DNA from 3 places in the Methylotenera mobilis JLW8 genome. Region 2 is predicted to be linked to each of the others. Evidence: predicted binding sites of a transcription regulator. Region 2 holds the regulator's gene; each other region holds the start of a gene.
The links. The regulator FliA, encoded in region 2, starts transcription of late flagellar genes. The targets are predictions, from matches to a motif close to CTAAAGTTNNCNNAAANNNTGCCGATANNA.
Positions count from the first base shown of each region.

Region 1 (6,213 bases), 200 kb from region 2:
CGGAATTGGGCAACGCGCTGTTCCACCAGTCGCTGATCTATTTCATCATAGATATACATTTAATCACCTTACAAATTGGCGTTGATACAACGGCCAAGTTATTTGTTTAACAGTGACTAAAGCTTAAGGCTTGCTACTAATTAATAACAGAGACAGATGCTTGCAAAAAAAGCATAACAGATGATAAAAATCTTACGATAACGGCTGTGGTATTAACGCTAATACCAGCGAACCTAAAGTTAACAGCGCGGCTTCTATGCGCGCATCCCAAATATGCCCGTAGTTCAAGCGTACATAACTGCTGAAGTGACGCTGCGCAGAAAATATCGGGCCAGGCGCGATGCTAATATCGTGATTAAGCGCAAGTTTATGCAGTTCCAGTGCATTAACGCTATCTGGCAACTTCACCCATAAAAAATACCCGCCCTGCGGTAAGGTTAAGCAGGTACCGGTAGGGAAATAACGCTCTATTGCTTCTACAAATTTAATTTGGTTTAGCAATAAGGCATGACGCAGATTACGCAAATGTCTGTCGTAACCGCCCTTTTGCAAATATTTGGCAATGGCTACTTGCGCCGGTACTGATGCAGAAATAGTTGTGGTTAACTTAAGCCGCGCGACTGCCTTTGCAAATCGCCCAGGTGCAACCCAACCCACTCTGTAACCAGGTGCTAGGCATTTAGAAAATGATGAACAATGCATGACCAAACCTTCGCTATCAAAGGCTTTTGCCGGCATGGGTCGTTTATCGGAAAAATACAACTCACCGTAAACATCGTCTTCAATTAGCGGCAGTTGATATTTGGTGATGAGTACCACCAAGGCCTGTTTCTTTTCATTAGAAAGCAAACTACCTAACGGATTCTGAAAGTTAGTCATCAACCAGCAAGCTTTAGGCTGGTGCTGCACAATGGCGCGCTCCATTGCCGCTAAATCAATACCGTCTTTAGGGTGGCTAGGAATCTCTACCGCGCGCAAACCTATGCGCTCTATAGATTGTAAGGCAGCATAAAAGGTCGGCGATTCAATAAGCACGGTATCACCAGGGCGAGCCACTGCCATCAAACATAGGTTTAATGCCTCCAGCGCACCATTGGTCACCACAATTTCATCTGCAGTTACATGCAGGCCATCTATCATGTAACGCAAAGCAATCTGGCGCCTAAGATTCATATCCCCAGCACTTAAATTATCTACACTGGCCCAAGGGTCCATAATCTGCACGCTGGAAGCCATGCTCTTGGCCAGATTCGCGCGTGGAAACAGTAACGGGCTTGGGAATGCCGAACCTAAAGGCACCACGCTTTTGAGCCGAATCGACTCCAGCACCTCAAATACCAACTCACTCACATCCACCTGTTTAGATTCTAGCTGGTCCTGTGTCACAGGCTCGGGCAAAGACGGAATATTCAGCGCACCGCCGGTAACGAAATAACCGGAGCGTTCGCGCGCCGTAATCAGGCCACGTGCCTCCAGCAGATAATATGCCTCTAATACCGTGGCCGCACTCACTTCACGGCTAATACTGGCTTGGCGTACAGATGGCAGTTTATCGCCACGGCACAACACCCCTTCTTGAATAGACTGGGCAATAGAATTAGCAAGCTGCTCGTAAAGCTTCATCGCTTTCCTGTGAGGTTAAATGTATACAAATGGCATGCTACCCGATAAGCACTGCTTTATAGAAATGAATACTAACTTCAATACTGAAAAATAATTAAATCTAAAATTATTAAATACAAACCACCAAAATCATGCTGATTAATTAAGTTTTATACAGAAAAAATCCTAGAAATGACATAAAAATACGTACAAATTAAAAATAATTTAAAAACTAACTATATGAATCCATTAACAATTAGATAAATATATAAATTATTTTAAATATTTTTCACTTTTACCCTAAAGTATCTAAATTAGCTGCCGTTAAATAGTTGTAGGATATGGCAAAATTTAACTTAATTTTTTAACCAATAACAATTTAAGACGCGATTTTAAAGGGCTAACATGTTTAATTCTTCAATAGATGGTTACGGCGGCATTAAAATGCCAATCAGCACGCAACAAACTACAGATGCGAGAGCGACGGCCCAAACCAGTAGTGCGAATCGCGCTGCGTTAAAATCAGTGGACACGTCTGACAACAGAACTTCAACTGAAGCAAACAAAGACATGTTAACGGCTGCGGTCAATAAATTGAATGAGTTGGTAGCGCCTGCCCTGCAAACAGTTCAATTCTCGATGGATGAAGAAGCTGGTCGCATGATTGTGAAAGTCATCGACACTGCGACGCAAAAAACCATCAGACAAATCCCTAACGAAGAGGTGCTAGCCTTTTCAAAAACACTGGGCAGACTACAAGGCTTAGTGGTAAGAGAACGCGCTTAATTAAGCCACACCCCATCGTCTAAAACAGCCTCAGCTGCATCACCTGTGAAATAAGCATTTACGGCACATTGGGTGCCGCAAATGCACGAGAAACACTACCCACAAATATCAGCCCTAAACCAGCCAATCGAAGATTGAGGCTGGTTAACGATGCCTCGCGCTATAAGCCCAATTCACTCAAGCTGGCATAATCATCAGGTCTGCGCCCTATCGGCCATAAAAACTTACGCTCAGTCTCTTTGATCGGTAAATCGTTGATACTGGCATAACGTAACTCCATTAAACCATTGGCATCAAACTGCCAATTTTCATTACCGTAAGAGCGATACCACTGCCCAGAGTCATCATGCCACTCATAGGCAAAGCGCACCGCAATACGGTTGTGATCGTGCGCCCACAGCTCTTTAATTAAGCGATACTCCAATTCACGCGACCATTTACGGGTTAAGAACGCAACAATCTGCTCACGCCCAGTTATAAACTCTGCCCGATTACGCCACTGACTATCAGGGGTATATACCAGCGATACGCGTTGCGGGTCTCGGCTGTTCCAGCCATCTTCAGCCAGACGCACTTTTTGCGCTGCTGTTTCACGCGTAAATGGAGGTAACGGTGGCTTTACTTCATTGCTTGCTGACATCTCTTCACTCCTAAAATATGAACATATTTAACACTGATGAAACGAGAAAAATGAGTAAGCGCTATTCTCCCAAAAAGCCGCCACTTTGGTGTGCCCATAAAGTTGCGTATATACCGCCTTGTTTAATCAGGGTTTGATGATCGCCCTCTTCGACAATTCGGCCATCATCCAGCACAATAAGGCGGTCCATCGCTGCAATGGTAGAAAGCCGGTGCGCAATAGCCACCACAGTTTTTCCCTGCATCAAGTCATACAGGCTCGCCTGTATCGCCTGCTCCACCTCAGAATCCAACGCACTGGTAGCTTCATCCAGCAGCAAGATTGGTGCATCTTTTAAAATAACCCGCGCAATTGCAATACGCTGACGCTGGCCACCTGATAACTTTACACCACGCTCGCCTACATGTGCATCATAACCGGTGCGCCCTTTAGCATCGCGCAGGCTTAAGATAAAGTCATGCGCCTCGGCACGCTTTGCTGCATCCATCATCTCTTGCTCGGTGGCGTTTGGCCGCCCATACAGAATATTGTCACGCACACTGCGATGCAGCAGCGAGGTATCTTGCGTCACCATCGCAATCTGGCTGCGCAAGCTGTTTTGCGTCACGTCGCGCACATCCTGCCCATCAATCAAAACGCGGCCACTCTCTACATCATAAAAACGTAACAGCAGATTCACGATGGTAGATTTACCAGCGCCAGAGCGCCCAACCAGACCAACTTTTTCACCAGGTCTAATATTCAAACTCAACGCTCTTAATACTGAGGTCTGCATACCATACGCAAAATCAACCTGATCAAAGGTGATTTCACCGCTGCTGATTTTTAATGATGGCGCGTCTGGCTTGTCGATAATCTGCTGGGTGAGCGATAGCGTGTTTACGCCATCTTGCGCGGTGCCGATATGCTCATATAGCGAAGTAAGTTCCCACATCACCCAATGCGAAATACCATTGAGGCGTAGCGCCATAGCCGTAGCGGCCGCCACACCGCCAACGCTCACCTGATTATTAGTCCACAACCACAGCGCAACACCGGAAGTTGCAATCACTAACAGCATATTCAAAATATGGTTGGTAAACTCCACACCAGACACATAGCGCATTTGCTTATGCACAGTGCCCAAGAACTCACTCATGGCAGATTTGGCATAGTATGCCTCGCGCCCCGCGTGTGAGAACAATTTAACTGTACTGATATTTGTATAGGCATCGGTGATACGCCCAGTCATTAATGAGCGAGCATCTGCCTGGTTTTGCGAAACCTTGGCTAATCTTGGTACAAAGTAGCTGAGTGAAATGACATAACATACGACCCACACCAGAAACGGCACGACTACCATGGCGTTAAAATGCCCGACCACTGCTACCATCGTCACAAAATAAATCACTACGAAGACTAAAATATCCGCCACAATAAACCACACGTCACGCACGGCTAATGCAGTTTGCATCACCTTTGCAGAAACACGCCCGGCAAACTCATCCTGATAAAAACTCATGCTTTGCCCAAGCATTAATCGGTGAAAATTCCAGCGCAAACGCATCGGGAAATTACCCGCTAAGGTTTGATGCTTAATCAGGGTTTGTACCGCTATCAGCACACCACTGAAAATCAGCAACCCTGCCAACATCAATAAGTGATTTTTCTCAGTCTGCCACAACAATGCTGGCGAGGTCTTGCTCAACCAATCCACCACTTTGCCCATCACGGCAAATAGCATGGCCTCAAACCCGCCAATCATGGCAGTAAAAAATGTCATCACTAATATAAATAAACGCGAACCTTTGGTGCATGACCATAAGAATGGCCATAGGGCATTAGGTGGAGGAACGATTTCTTTTGCAGGAAAAGGATTTAACAGGTTTTCAAACCAGCGCAGCATAGTGGCCTTTGGTCATGCATCTTATACAGATGCGTTTAGTCATAAATGCGTAAATAGATTGCGTAACACGCATCGGTTTTGTATAGATGGGCAATGCGCATCAGGTTAGTGCAGCTGCCTTCAGTTAGGTTGCAACAGGCATACCGCCTCGGCGGCAACACCTTCACCTCGGCCAGTAAAACCAAGCTTTTCGGTTGTGGTAGCTTTCACGTTAATTTGCGTCACATCAACCCCGCAATCTGCAGCAATATGCACACACATCGCAGCCGTATGCGGGCTCAACTTAGGCGCCTCGCACATCACGGTAGCGTCAATATTACCCACCGTGTAGCCACGCTCTCGCACTAGGCTCACCACGTGTCTTAGTAACTGACGTGAATCTATCCCCTTGTAGCGCATATCCGTTGGCGGGAAGTGCTTACCAATATCACCCAGGGCTACAGCGCCCAGCAATGCGTCGCAAATAGCATGCAGCAATACATCCGCATCAGAATGTCCATCCAAGCCTTTGTCATGCGGAATATCTACCCCGCCGATAATGCACTTACGACCAACCACTAAAGCATGCACATCAAAGCCGTGACCAATTCTCATTATGCGATTTCCTTTTGTATTAGCACTTCCATCAGCGCCATGTCTTGTGGGTAGGTAATTTTCATGTTTCTTAGTGAGCCAACCACCAATTTAGGTTCCAACCCTAGCGCTTCTACGGCCTGCGCTTCGTCCGTAGGTGAGCCATCAAAGCTCTCTAAAGCACGCTTCAACAGGCTATAGCGGAACATTTGTGGGGTTTGTGCCTGCCACAGACCTTCACGAGGAATCGTATTTTTCACACGCGCATCGGCATCAGACTGCTTTAAGGTATCTGCCAAGGGCAGTGCCAGCAACCCGCCCACCGCATCATGCTCCAAGCTATCTAATAAGGTATTGAGTAGCGACAAACTTAAACCTGGTCGTGCCGCATCATGTACAAGTATCCAGTCATCCTCTGCTATCTGCGATTGCAACGCCAGCAAGGTATTTAACACGGTTTGCGCCCGCGTTTCACCGCCTGTGTAATGTAGCTGCAATCGACTATTAGCATCTAGATCGAGATTGCGCCAGAAATAATCCTCCGGGCTTAACGCTAAGTTAATACTAGCAATACGTGGCGATGCGAAAAAAGTCTGGATACTGTAAGAAATCATCGGCTTACCAGACAAGGGCAAATACTGTTTTGGAATAGCCGTTTCCATCCGATTACCGATGCCAGCTGCGGGGATAACAATGTGAAAACGTGCCATACTAAACCATCAATAAA
Region 1 is NC_012968.1:1,585,241-1,591,453, forward strand. It holds gene MMOL_RS07315 (nitrite/sulfite reductase) at 1-59, opposite strand, end outside; gene MMOL_RS07320 (aminotransferase-like domain-containing protein) at 193-1,623, opposite strand; gene MMOL_RS07325 (flagellar protein FlaG) at 2,008-2,388, shown strand; gene MMOL_RS07330 (nuclear transport factor 2 family protein) at 2,549-3,028, opposite strand; gene MMOL_RS07335 (ABC transporter ATP-binding protein) at 3,090-4,913, opposite strand; gene ispF (2-C-methyl-D-erythritol 2,4-cyclodiphosphate synthase) at 5,034-5,507, opposite strand; gene ispD (2-C-methyl-D-erythritol 4-phosphate cytidylyltransferase) at 5,507-6,196, opposite strand.
Region 1: MMOL_RS07325 (flagellar protein FlaG) is a predicted target of FliA. The motif match lies at 1,903-1,932, and genes of this name have one in related genera.

Region 2 (6,213 bases):
TGATTACAACCAGAAATGTAATAATTGTGTAAAACAATCAAGTGCTTAGTGCAAGTTTGGTAGAATCGGTGGCAGTAATAGATTTTTCTAGCTACTTGTCGTACTTCAACAATAATTTAGTATTTAACTAACAATAATAGGAGTTAACTATGTTTCGTTTATCTTTAGGTGCAGCTTTAGTCGCTGCTGTGTTTTTTGCAAACTCTGCAGTTGCTGGCCATGAAACAATCAAACCGAAAGCTTATGATAGCTTGGGTAAATGCGTAAAAGCCGCATTAACTAAACACGAAGGCACGATTGTAAAGACAGAGTTCAAGTCTGAGAAAAAAGTGGGTGTTTATGAGTTTGATATTGAAACTGCAGATGGCAAAGCATGGGATGTTGAGTGCAATGCTAAAACTGGTAAAGTGACTGAGATCGAAGAAGAGGTTAAAGCTGATGATCCTAGATTCAAAGCACTTGCTAAAGTGAGTGAGGCCGATGCTAAAGCAACTGCATTAGCTGCGCATCCTGGTACAGTCGTTGAAACAGAGTATGAGCTCGAGTCTGATGGTAAAGCTTCTTACGAGTTTGATATTTTAGAAGCTGACAAAGAAGAAGTTAAGGTAGAAGTGGATGCGGCTACCGGTAAGATTGTAGAAGTGAGCTACGAAGAATACCAAATCGGTAAAGAGTAATTTAGATTCAATAAAAAAAGCCAGCGATAGCTGGCTTTTTTTATTTTGGGTATCTCATTAAATAAATTCAATAATTTTATTTAATAGTTAAATTCAATTTTATAAATTGCATTTTTATATATTTGATTTAGCTCTTCTTCATTAATTGTATTGTTGTATATTCTTGATGTTTTTCTATCCAATTTTTCATTGTATTGACATGGGTTGATGCAGTGGGAGGTGTATGAGCAAGCTAACAAGTATTTATTGTTTTTTTTACCTACAATACATAACCAGTGATCAAGTCCTTCGGTATGCTCAGTCTTTGCTTTTTCTTTGGTGCAGAAAATAACAGCAGAACTTTTAAAATCTAAGCTCGAAATTTCTGATCTACTTATCCTTACTGCAGAAATCTTTTGTTTCTCATTTTTTTTGGTCAGAATTGAAAAGCTGGTATTAATAAAAGTATCTAATAACGGTAATTCAGTTTTTATATTAACGTTCACGAAGTTACTACCATTGCCGTTGGCAAACTCATGAATCGAAGGTGTAATGCTGATTATGTTTTTCCATTCAGTTGAGTATTTATAAGAGAAGTATTCTGCCGATGCATTAGATTCAGTAATGGATTTAAATGAATTCATAATAGCGTAGAGTAAGCAGAATCCATCAAAGTGACCTTGTTGTAATATTCTAACTTGATCCAAAATCATCTCCTGATTAATACAAAGTATAGTTTTATAATAGCAGCTAATATGAGTGGGTTAGTTTTATAACTTGAAATAAAGGAGTGTTATGAATCAAGGTTATTCTGAATCAGAGTGCGATGAAGTTTATGAACATTTCAAACAGCATTTACCACAAGTGACTGATTGCTTGCTAAGAGAGTTAGCTTACAATTTTAAAAATGACGCTTTTGTTGGTACCGATGCGGATGATTTCATATCCGCGCTATCACACTCAGAGCCAATAAATAGTTATGCTATCAACGTTCCTGAAATTAAAAGTGTAGAATTAGAACTTGAAAACTTGATTGCTGATATAACTTCTAATGGGATTAGATTTGATAATGTTTGTGGGGTATTGTTGGTTGTTGTTAGCAATACAATGACACATAACACTTTATTTAACTTGATAGAAATTTTAAGTTCAAAAGTCAACTCTGATGCAGTTTTTATTCCAGCTTTATATTCAGATGAATCTATTGGTGCTTTTACTAAGATTAGATTAGTGCTTTCTGGTGATGCATCTTAGAGATATATTTGTTATCAATTATTTATATTTATTCTATATATAGTTTCAACGATAGAAGCTGATTTTGGCATGTTTCAGTTTAAAGACAAATTAATGTGCTTAGTTTCTCGGAACCTTAGAAGAGTGCCTTTGGTGTAATCACATTAGAGGTGTCCTCTTGTATAGGCAACTCATAGGTAATGATGATGGATACGCGCCTATTTTTGGCGCGACCAGCTTCTGATTCATTTTCGCTAATCGGCTGTGATGCACCTAGCCCGGTAGCACTCAAGCGTTGTTCGCTAATACCCAAAGCACTTAGTAAGCGTACGACGCTGCTGGCACGCACTGCGGAGAGCTCCCAGTTCGAGAAGAACGTAGCGTTATGAATGGGAGTGTTGTCGGTGTGCCCCTCTACCTGAATTTTGCGCTGATTGTCTTTAATTAAAGGCACAATTTCACTGATAATTGCATTTGCGGTGGGGGAGAGGTCAGCTGAGCCGGCACCAAATAGTAGGTTATCCTGAATATCAATACGAATACCGCGGCTGGTTTGTATGACTTGAATCTTGCCTTCGTTAATCATCGGTGCAAGTTTGTTGGACACTTCTACGCCAGTTTTAGCCATAGAATCACGCTCTCTACGCAATTTCTCTGAATATAAATGACTGAGTGGGAGTGGCTTTACAATCGAGCTATTTGCCTCAGTAATGCCTTTCGCACCCAGGCCTTTTTCTGTGCTGGTCTGGTTGACGCCAGAGCTGCCATTCCCGCTAAAAGCAGTGCCGATTGAGTTGGTGAGCTGTTTGTACTTGCCTATCTCAACCGAGGAAATTGAGTACATCACGACGAAGAACGCGAATAAAAGCGTGATGAAGTCCGCATAAGAGACTAACCACCGTTCGTGGTTCTCTTGGTCTTCTTCTACTCTTTTACGGATGAGTTTCGACATGGCCTGTATTCAAATTGTTTTATTGGTATATTAGCTAATGTGGCTTATCAAGATAGCTGTCTAAGCGCTCTTCAACGATTCTCGGGTGATCGCCATTGGCAATAGACACCCAGGCATTAAGTAACATTTCACGTCTTTTTAATTCAGCTTGGATATAGGTTTTTAGTTTGTTGGCAATAGGCAAAAATATCAGGTTGGCAAAGCCAACACCGTAAATCGTGGCCACAAACGCAACAGCAATACCGCTACCTAGCTTGCTAGGGTCAGATAAGTTCTCCATCACATGAATCAAGCCTAGTACGGCGCCTAGAATACCTACAGTAGGTGCATAACCGCCAGCTGCATCCCAAATTTTTGCGGCACTACGCATTTGCACTTCATGGAAATAGATATCAATTGCGCATATCTCGCGAATTTTCTCCGGTGGAGTGCCATCAATCATCAGGCGCATGCCTTTAATAATAAAGGGGTCTGTCTCTTTTTTTAAAAAAGGTTCCAGCATGAAAATACCTTCTTTGCGCGCAAAATTGCTCCATATCAAAATACGCTTGCTCAGCTCTTTTTTATCATCAATCGGTTTTTTAAACACTAGTTTTAGCATTTTTAAACCTTGAATAAAAGTTTTGGCCGGGGTTTGTACAAGCACCGCACCAAAAGTGCCAAACATGACGATAAGAAAAGCTGCGTATTGCAGCAGGGAGCCTACGTTGCCGCCCTCAAGTTTTTGCCCTAGTATAATCCCTGCTACAGCAAGGATTAAACCGATTAAACTGCCCCAGTCCATGACTTCTCTCTTAAGTTGGCACGTAGCCTGGCGACCGCCTGGCTATGTAGTTGACATACGCGCGATTCTGAAACACTCATTACCGCACCAATTTCCTTTAAGTTTAGCTCTTGTTCGTAATATAAACCTAGCAGGATTTTCTCGCGCTCGGGTAGTGAGTCAATAGCGCCGATTAACGCATCTTTAAAGTCGCCAATGAGCAGGCCTTTAATCGGGTCGTTATCATGGTCAGTTTGAAAACGGTCTAAAAAGTGCTCACCGCTGTCAGCCTCATGGAAATCTTCGTAATAAATAAGTTGGTGCCCGCTACAGTCGCCTAGCATTTCATGGTATTCCGCGAGCGACATGTTAAGTTTTTTGGCAACATCGTTTTCAGTAGGGGATTGACCAAGCTGTTGCTCCAGTTGGCTAATCGCATTTTCAACATCACGCATGTTTTTACGGATGCTACGGGGTAGCCAGTCTGAACTGCGTAGTTCGTCTAGCATTGCCCCGCGGATTCTTTGTGCGGCGTAGGTTTCAAACTGGGCGCCGTGCGTATCTTCATAGCGGTTAACAGCGTCCAGTAAGCCCATCATGCCTGCTTGGATAAGGTCATCAAGCTCTACACTTGGTGGAAGTTTTGCTTTTAATTGATAGGCGAGTTTTTTAACTAAGATAGCGTGCTGATCCAGCAAAACGTCTTTTTGATCTTTTTTCCCGTGCGCTGTGTACATAAATCGTCTTTAGCTTAGTTGTGCCTGTTTATTGTTAAAAATATTATCGTGCTTGTAATCTAAGCGTTGTGCAATTTGTTTTAATGCGGTTGACGCCATTGCGAGCGGAAACGCATCAATCACGGAGCGACCTAATTTAGAAGCTCGGCTGATGTGGCTGTCAGCAGGAATTGCACCAAAAAACTCTAACTCAATCTGCATATAGCGTTTTGCCACCTGCGCTATATTACCAAATACTATTTGTGCCTGCGCGTCTGTTGAGTCATCGACAATGATACCAAAAGAACGCCTGCCAAGCTCACCGCAAACTTGTTTAATCAATGAATACGCCTCTGTGATCGATTCTGGCTTGCGTGAGAGTTGGATAATAATTTCACTCTCATTGAGTTGATGCAACGGCAATACGCTATCTGCGTTCAGCATGGTATCAACCAGCACGATGTCATATTGCTGGGCTAATTGGTTGAAGAGCAAGTTAAGCTGACTAGCACTATGGGCATCATTTGCTTTTTTGAACAAACTTTTGTGCATTAACTTCACACTAGCGTAACCATTGGTGGTGGTTTTGATGGCTTGCGCTAGTGTATGTGTATCAGAAATTACATCCAGTAGGGTTGGGGATTGTGCTAATTCATAATGGTGCTCGAACGCGTGCTCAGATGCATGCATGACCAACACTTCATTACCCTGGCTCACCATGGTAGCGGCAAGGTTTGTGATGAGGCGAGGCTGCGCTTGTGTAGATGATGCAGATAGAACTGACACTATCCTAGGCTTCGGTTTTGCCATAATCCGCCTTAATCCGGCGGCTTGGTCGTTAGGCATGACGATATGGTTATAATTAGCCATGATTAAATCTCCGCTAGCGAGATATTTGTTGTGTTGTTGGCTTGTCCCATTATAAATGGCAGTTCATTTACTAAAAACTCAAAAGGGCGATTAGCTGGTGATTTCGAGTTTAACGCTAGGGCTATCAGCGTTTTTTTATCGGCCAGATTGATATCTTCTGGCACGCGTTGTCCGGTGGCCGTGTAATAAAGTTTTAACTTTTCACGAATAATCACATCAAGCGTATTACCGATGGTGGCGGCTTCATCCAGCTTGGTAATGATGCAGCCATCCAGACCTTTTCCCTTATAAGCACTAATGACATCGGTTAAAGTCTCCCCCGTGTTGGTGGCACTTAAGCACAGCAGTTTTTTAATGGGCGTGTTGCCGGCTGAGAGTAGGGCGATTTGCTCGGTAACCATGCGGTCACGCTGGCTGACGCCAACCGTATCAATCAAAATAGTGTGCTTATGTTTTAGCTCATTAAGCGCAAGTGCAAGATCAGCTTCATCTTTCACGGCATGCACAATAACACCTAAAATTTTGCCGTAAATTCTGAGTTGTTCGTGTCCGCCAACGCGGTAGGCATCCGTTGTAATTAAGCCCAGATTTTGGGTGCCGTGTTTCATGACGTAACGTGCAGCCAGCTTTGCCGTGGTGGTGGTTTTACCAACACCAGTTGGGCCAATTAATGCAAATACGCCGCCTTGGTCTAATATTTCGGCTTCATTTTCTACCGTGTTCAGGTTTTTACTCAGGATATATTTGACCCATGCTTGAGCCTTGTCACTATCCAGATTGGCAGGTAGTTTTTCTGCTAAATATCTTGATAGTGCCGGGCTAAAACTTGCACCTAGCAAAGTGCCAAGTACTTCAGCCTTTATCGGCTCGCGCTGCTGTATATTGCTCCAGGCAATAGTAGCAAGTTGTGATTCAATTACGTTACGCATACTGCGCATTTCTTTGAGTACCCACAGCATTTGTTTGCTGGGCATGGTATTGCTAGCCTTGGATTCAGCTTTTGCGTTTGTGGCTTCTAAGGGA
Region 2 is NC_012968.1:1,380,540-1,386,752, reverse strand. It holds gene MMOL_RS06475 (PepSY domain-containing protein) at 150-677, shown strand; gene MMOL_RS06470 (hypothetical protein) at 758-1,363, opposite strand; gene MMOL_RS06465 (hypothetical protein) at 1,452-1,910, shown strand; gene motD (flagellar motor protein MotD) at 2,026-2,841, opposite strand; gene MMOL_RS06455 (flagellar motor protein) at 2,876-3,625, opposite strand; gene MMOL_RS06450 (RNA polymerase sigma factor FliA) at 3,607-4,341, opposite strand; gene MMOL_RS06445 (MinD/ParA family ATP-binding protein) at 4,351-5,190, opposite strand; gene flhF (flagellar biosynthesis GTPase FlhF) at 5,193-6,213, opposite strand, start outside.

Region 3 (6,213 bases), 640 kb from region 2:
GCCAGTGGCATTTCTTATTTTGCCAGTTTTTGCATTGGCAAACACCGGTATTATTTTTGACTCAACTTGGTTGAGTGGTCTGACCAGTTTGAATGGGCTGGGTATTGTCATGGGCTTGGTTTTTGGTAAGCCAATAGGTATCGTTTTATTTTGTTATTTTGCTGTTTTGACTGGCATATGCCGGTTACCTTCGGATCTCAAGTGGGCGCACATCACAGGTGCGGGTATTCTTGGCGGTATAGGCTTTACTATGTCTATCTTTATTACTAATCTGGCCTTTTTTGGTAGTCATGAAGTGATAAACACCTCTAAGATGTCGATCCTGTTTGCGTCTTTGACTGCTGGTGTAATAGGTTTTCTTTGGCTGAGAGTGTTAGGCAAAACCAGAATGTAAAGATGAGCCATTATTTGACTTGACTTTATGGGTTATGCATAAGCTACTATTAAGCTAACTTAAAGTAAGGCATATAAGTTTTCATGTATGTGTGACTATTGCCTTGAATAGAGAGATAGAGCCTTTCCCTAAAGATAAGGGTAGGCTCTTTTTGTTTAATTCTATTTCTTCTCTGTGGTCGTTGAGTGGTGTTCCATCGCTGCATGCGCGGCTTTGCGCTCATTGGCATCGATTTTCCCATCTTTATTAGTATCCATTCTGCTGAACATTTTTTCCGCACGCTTTTGATGTTTCATCATAAAATCTTCGCGCGAAATTGTCCCGTCTTTATTGGTGTCCGCATGCTCGCAGTGCTCACCTTCCTCGCCAGCGTGATGGTTTGCGTAAGCGGCATTAGTCAAACCTAGCAATATAGCGCTGGTTAATAACATATGTGTAATCTTCATCATCTATCCTTTTTATTCATTAAAAAAATCATACAGACCACTTAACTAACGTTGCAGCGAGCGTGAGGTTGACGTGTGGCATTTGCCAGCGATGCCTCTAAGAGCCGTTCGCAAAGTAGCGATAAGTGAGGCGTAATAAAAAAGCTCCCGTTAGTAGGAGCCTTATATTAGGAAATAGTTTAATACAGTATGGTTTAAGCTGTGCTAGGCCAGTGCGCTGCTACCTTGTAGCATGCTGATGTCTGGTATACGCACGTTTTTGCTGTTTAAGCGCTGAGCGATTTGCTTAAACGCATTAGATGCGGGCGTTAGCGGAAAAGCATCTACGATCGGGCGACCTAGTTTTGCTGCGCGGCCTAAATGTACATCGGCTGGAATTGCACCAAAGAACTCAAGCTCGATTTGCATAAAACGTTTAGCAACTTGCGCAATATTGTTAAAAACCACTTCAGCCTGCGCGTCATTGGCATCATCCACAATAATGCCAAAGGAGCGTCTGCCAAGCTGGCTGCAAATACGCTTAATCAGCGTGTATGCATCTTTAATTGATTCTGGCTCACGTGTTAGTTGAATCAGAATCTCGCTGTCATTCAGTGTTTGCAATGGCAATAAGTCGTCGTTGTTTAGTGTTGCGTCCACCAATACAATTTCGTATTGCACGACTAACTCATTAAACAGTTGGTTTAATATCGCGCCGGCCTTGCTGTTGAGTGGTGTGCTTATCTGGTTTTTAGGCAGTAACTTAGTCGCAGCAAACTCTTGTTTGGTGTTTTTAATTGCAGCAGTAGGTGATGCTGATGCCTTTGCAATATCCAACAATGTAGGGGTTTTATCCACTTCATAACTAGCTTCACGCGTGCTGCTGGATGCGTGCATAATCAATACATCGCTGCCTTGCGCACGTATAGATGCAGCTAAATTAATCATCATGCGCGATTGGTCTGCAGATGAGGCTGAAATCACGGATACTACGCGTGGTTTCGGCGCTGCCATGATGCGGCGTAAACCTGCCGCTTGATCATTTTTAAAACTAACCACGGCTGATCTCTGTAGATAACGTGTTCACCGTTGGCCTGGTGTTAGCCATAATAAATGGCAGCTCTTCATTTTTAAATTGTAATGAGCGGCCATCAGCACCAATCTTTAGTGCTTTTTGAATCAAATAGCTCTTGTTTGATAAATGAATGTCTTCAGGCACACGTTGACCATTGGCCAAGTAATATAGTTTTAACTTGCCTCTGATAATCACATCCAGCACGCCGCCAATAGTCACAGCTTCATCCAGCTTGGTGATGATGGTGCCGTCTAAGCCCTTGCCTTTATAGGCTCTAATTACGTCAGTTAATGTTTCGCCAGTGCTGGTTGCATTGAGGCATAGCAGCTTTTTAATGCCGGCATTGGTGTTGGAGAGCATCGCAATCTGCTCGGTCACCATGGTGTCGCGCTGGCTTACACCAACGGTATCAATCAAAATAGTGCGTTTATTTTTTAGTTCGTTTAGTGCAATTTTAAGATCAGCTTCATCTTTAACCGCATGCACCATTACGCCAAGAATCTTGCCATAAATTCTTAGTTGTTCATGACCCCCGATACGATAAGCATCGGTAGTGATTAGGCCTAAGCTCTCCGTGCCATGTTTCATGACGTAGCGCGCAGCGAGTTTGGCTGTGGTAGTAGTTTTACCAACACCTGTCGGGCCGATCAGGGCAAAAATACCACCTTGATCCAGCATGCCCATTTCGCTCGGCAGATTGTCCAGATTTTTGCTTAAAATTGCTTTAACCCAAGCCAAAGCTTTGGCCTCATTGAGGTTGGCTGGCATTTTCTCAGACAACATTCTGGCAAGCGCAGCACTAAAACCGGAAGATAACAGGATGTTTAGTATTCTGGTTTTTGTGGGATATTGCTGTTGTGTGTTGCTCCAGGCGATCGTGGTTAATTGAGATTCAAACACATCGCGCATGCTACGCATTTCGTTCAGAATCTCAGTCATTTTTTGGCTAGCATCCAACATAGATGCTTGCATCATGGTATCTGGTGCTGCTTGTGCTACAGGCTGCGCAAAAAATGGTTCGGCATCTATTTTTGGAGTAGGCGCTTCTGGCTCGATCATACTCGGTGCAAAAGGCTGTGCTTGATTGCTATGAAAGCCCTCAATTTTTTTATTAATCACTGAGATTAACGCTGATGGGTTATCTTCACCAAAACCTTCTGTGTGGTTGCGGTAAGACGCTTCCATAGTGGCTACGTTATCAACAATCGCGTCTAAGTCTTCTTCTTTCAGCGCAGTGATACGATTGCCGCCGTCAACGACGCGGTTAGATAAAATAATGGCATCCTCGCCAAGCTCCATGCGTACCTGCTTGAGCGCTTCGCGAGAGTTAATACCAAAAAATTGCTTAATATTCATACTTGGTTCTTACTTAGGTAATTTGCTCAGCCGATTGACTGGCTAGCAGAACAGATGTGTGTAAATGCGCCTGATCGCGGTCTTTTGAGTAATCAGTCAGCATGCCGAGTACTGCACTGTCGTCAAATCGGAAGCGGGTCAGCATCATATTTGTACTGCTCAGCTTTACAACCTGCATATTGCTTAGGCTTTCTAGCAAATCAGCAATCTCTTTGCTGATGCCTAAAAGAAACATTGCGGTCGCTTTATCTGAACTGATGAGCTGTTTAGCCATCATCAAATAGTTGAGATTTGCGTCCTTAATTTCGGACATCATATCTTTTACATTCATTTTGCTTCCTAATTCGTTGTTTCTATTGTAAAAACCGTGGTGCAATTGGCTTGGTGAAATGTAACTCTTTAGGCTGTTTCAACCAATGGCTATTTGGCTATTTATTTTGTAGGTGTTTGTCTTACAAACTTTTGACGAGGAGTGTGAGTCATTGTTCTATATGGCAATATGCCTGCAAAGCCTCGCTGGTGGCTGAGTTTGTACATATAGAATGTTGCGGGAAGGGAGCTGAAATTGCTGTTACAAGTAGTTGTTACGGCATTAAATCGCAAAAGTTTAATGCTTTCAGCTTAAATAATGCGTAACTTGCCGAGCTGGATTTTAAGTATTAAGACTGAAAATATTAAGGATGCTAACCAAATGGGCAAAAAAATAGCGCTTCTGCAAAAAAGCGCTACAAACTTTGAGAGAGTATATATTGCAAATCAATTCAACATATGTGCCCATCATACTGGGCAGTAATTAATGAAGTATTGCAGATAGTTAACTAATTGTTTCAATTGTGAAAAAAATTATAAATCTCAAGATTGTCAGTAGGGCTAAAGTCTAACATAAAGAAAGACGCCTCATGTCTGAAATGTGGCGTCTTTGTTAGTAGAGTAGGTTATTAGCTTAAATTTATTGATGTAAATATTGCAGATAATCAGTGATACATTATTTACATTCGCACATTTACATTCAAATCAGTAATACTTATGCGTAACATATTAAGTATTAAAGAATTAATGGCGCAATAAAGGCAAAGAACCCTCCAATTAGAAATATGATGACTGATGCGATATATACCCGCAGTGAGGTTTTGCGCGTACGTATGCATACGTTGGCTAGCTCTTGGTCTGCTGGGCATGGCAGGCCGCGCGCTTGCCACTGTAAATAGCCTGATAGCAGTAGCATCGCGCCAGCAAATATAAACACACCAAACTTATGCTCAGAAAACCAAACTAATTGCGGCACATTGCTGACTAGTGACGACATCACCGCGCCTGCGCCTAACCCCACCAGTGCGGCTGGCAGTGCACAACAAATCAGTGTGCCACCGCTGGTAAATAATGAGATGAATGACAAAGACTTGGTTTTCCTCAAGTTTGACATTTCATTGTTAGTAGAAGTGTGAGACATTTACTTTGGCTCCATTTCTGCCTTGATGTGCTCAATCGGATGGCTGCTGATTTCAATGCTCGTCACCTCGTAACCCGCATCTTTAATCAAATCTTTTACCGTATCGTTAGATAATGATTGCCCGTCTTTAAGCTCTACTGCAACGATACGTTGCTTTAAGTTGACGTAAACATCTTTTGTTTGAGAAAGCGCACGCATTTTCTTCTCAATGCCTTGTGCACAAAATGCACATACCATGCCGTTTACGTTGGCTTTGATGGTTTGCGTAGCTAACGCCGCTTGGCTAAAAAATGTGGCAATAACGGCTAATGCTAATAATAGTTTTTTCATCATAAATTCCTTAATAATCATTAAAATATATACATAAAGTTAAAGCGAGGTTGGCCAGAGTTATTGATGCCGCCCTCTACAAAATAGCTTTTATTAATCAGCCGCAACATGGGCGTGACTTCAATCTTGTCAGATAAGCCATTCATGTTGCGCGCCTCTAAAATGGCCCACGGTTGGGTTTTGTCGTAATCGGTTTCATAAAACGAGAAACCGGCGCGCGCACTGGTGAAGTCATGATTGATATGCTCAGCGCGGTACAATCGATGCGCTGCTGCAAAGTAAACACGCGTCGTTTCATAATCATACTGAACGCCAGGGGTTACCATCACTTTGTCAAAACGATGGTCTTTCCCCGTCAGGTCATTTTCACCTTGTATCGCGCCAATGCCGCCTGTAAACCATAAATTGGCTTGCGAGTTAGGCAAGTTCCAGCGTTTGATTAGGCTTGTATAAGTGAACTCTTCTAGTGTGCGTGTTTTGGACTTGTCATCAGAACGCATGTACGTCGCGCCAACTCCAAACGCATCGCGTGGGGTGATGGCGTAATTGATAAATGCCTCACGCCAGTTACTGTTAAAGTCACCCATCACCATAAATGAGTCCTTAAAGCCCATGGGGCCTGCAAACGCATTAACGCTGGATATAAAAAGCCCAAACTTAAGTAAAAGTTTGAAGCAACTGGAAAGTTGCATGATTGCCCTCCTAATTAATTCCTAAATTGATCTACGCCGGCGCTGCCAGCATTAAGGGAAATTAACTAAAGTTACGCGGAGGGCGTTCTAAGAAGTCAGGCGCCTGAGAGTGGAAATTAGGGGTAACAAAAGAAGTGAAATCAGTCACTGTTGGGCTGATAGTAATAGTCGTTAATGATGTAGATAAAACCAAGCCGGCACAAATCACAGAGCAATTACTGCCTGAGCAATAATAAGCGGTTTTTTGCTGGGTTTGTTTGCCATGATGCATTTGCATTTTGCAATGCTCAGCCATAGCATCATTCTGCTGCGCTTGTTCGCTAAGCATTGCAGTATGATGACCACCACTGTTAGATTGGTTCATCACCATTTGCATAGAAATCGCCTGCATTGGCATGAGCAATACTAAAAGAGTCACAAGTAGATGTAAAAATTGTTTTTTCACAGACGCTATGATGCAGTTAAATGGGAAAAGTTGCAAACTGACAATC
Region 3 is NC_012968.1:2,024,638-2,030,850, reverse strand. It holds gene nhaA (Na+/H+ antiporter NhaA) at 1-394, shown strand, start outside; gene MMOL_RS09415 (EF-hand domain-containing protein) at 556-843, opposite strand; gene MMOL_RS09410 (MinD/ParA family ATP-binding protein) at 1,045-1,878, opposite strand; gene flhF (flagellar biosynthesis GTPase FlhF) at 1,871-3,250, opposite strand; gene flhD (flagellar transcriptional regulator FlhD) at 3,264-3,581, opposite strand; gene MMOL_RS09395 (hypothetical protein) at 4,296-4,700, opposite strand; gene MMOL_RS09390 (heavy-metal-associated domain-containing protein) at 4,701-5,030, opposite strand; gene MMOL_RS09385 (hypothetical protein) at 5,051-5,722, opposite strand; gene MMOL_RS09380 (hypothetical protein) at 5,784-6,140, opposite strand.
Region 3: flhD (flagellar transcriptional regulator FlhD) is a predicted target of FliA. The motif match lies at 3,686-3,715, and genes of this name have one in related genera.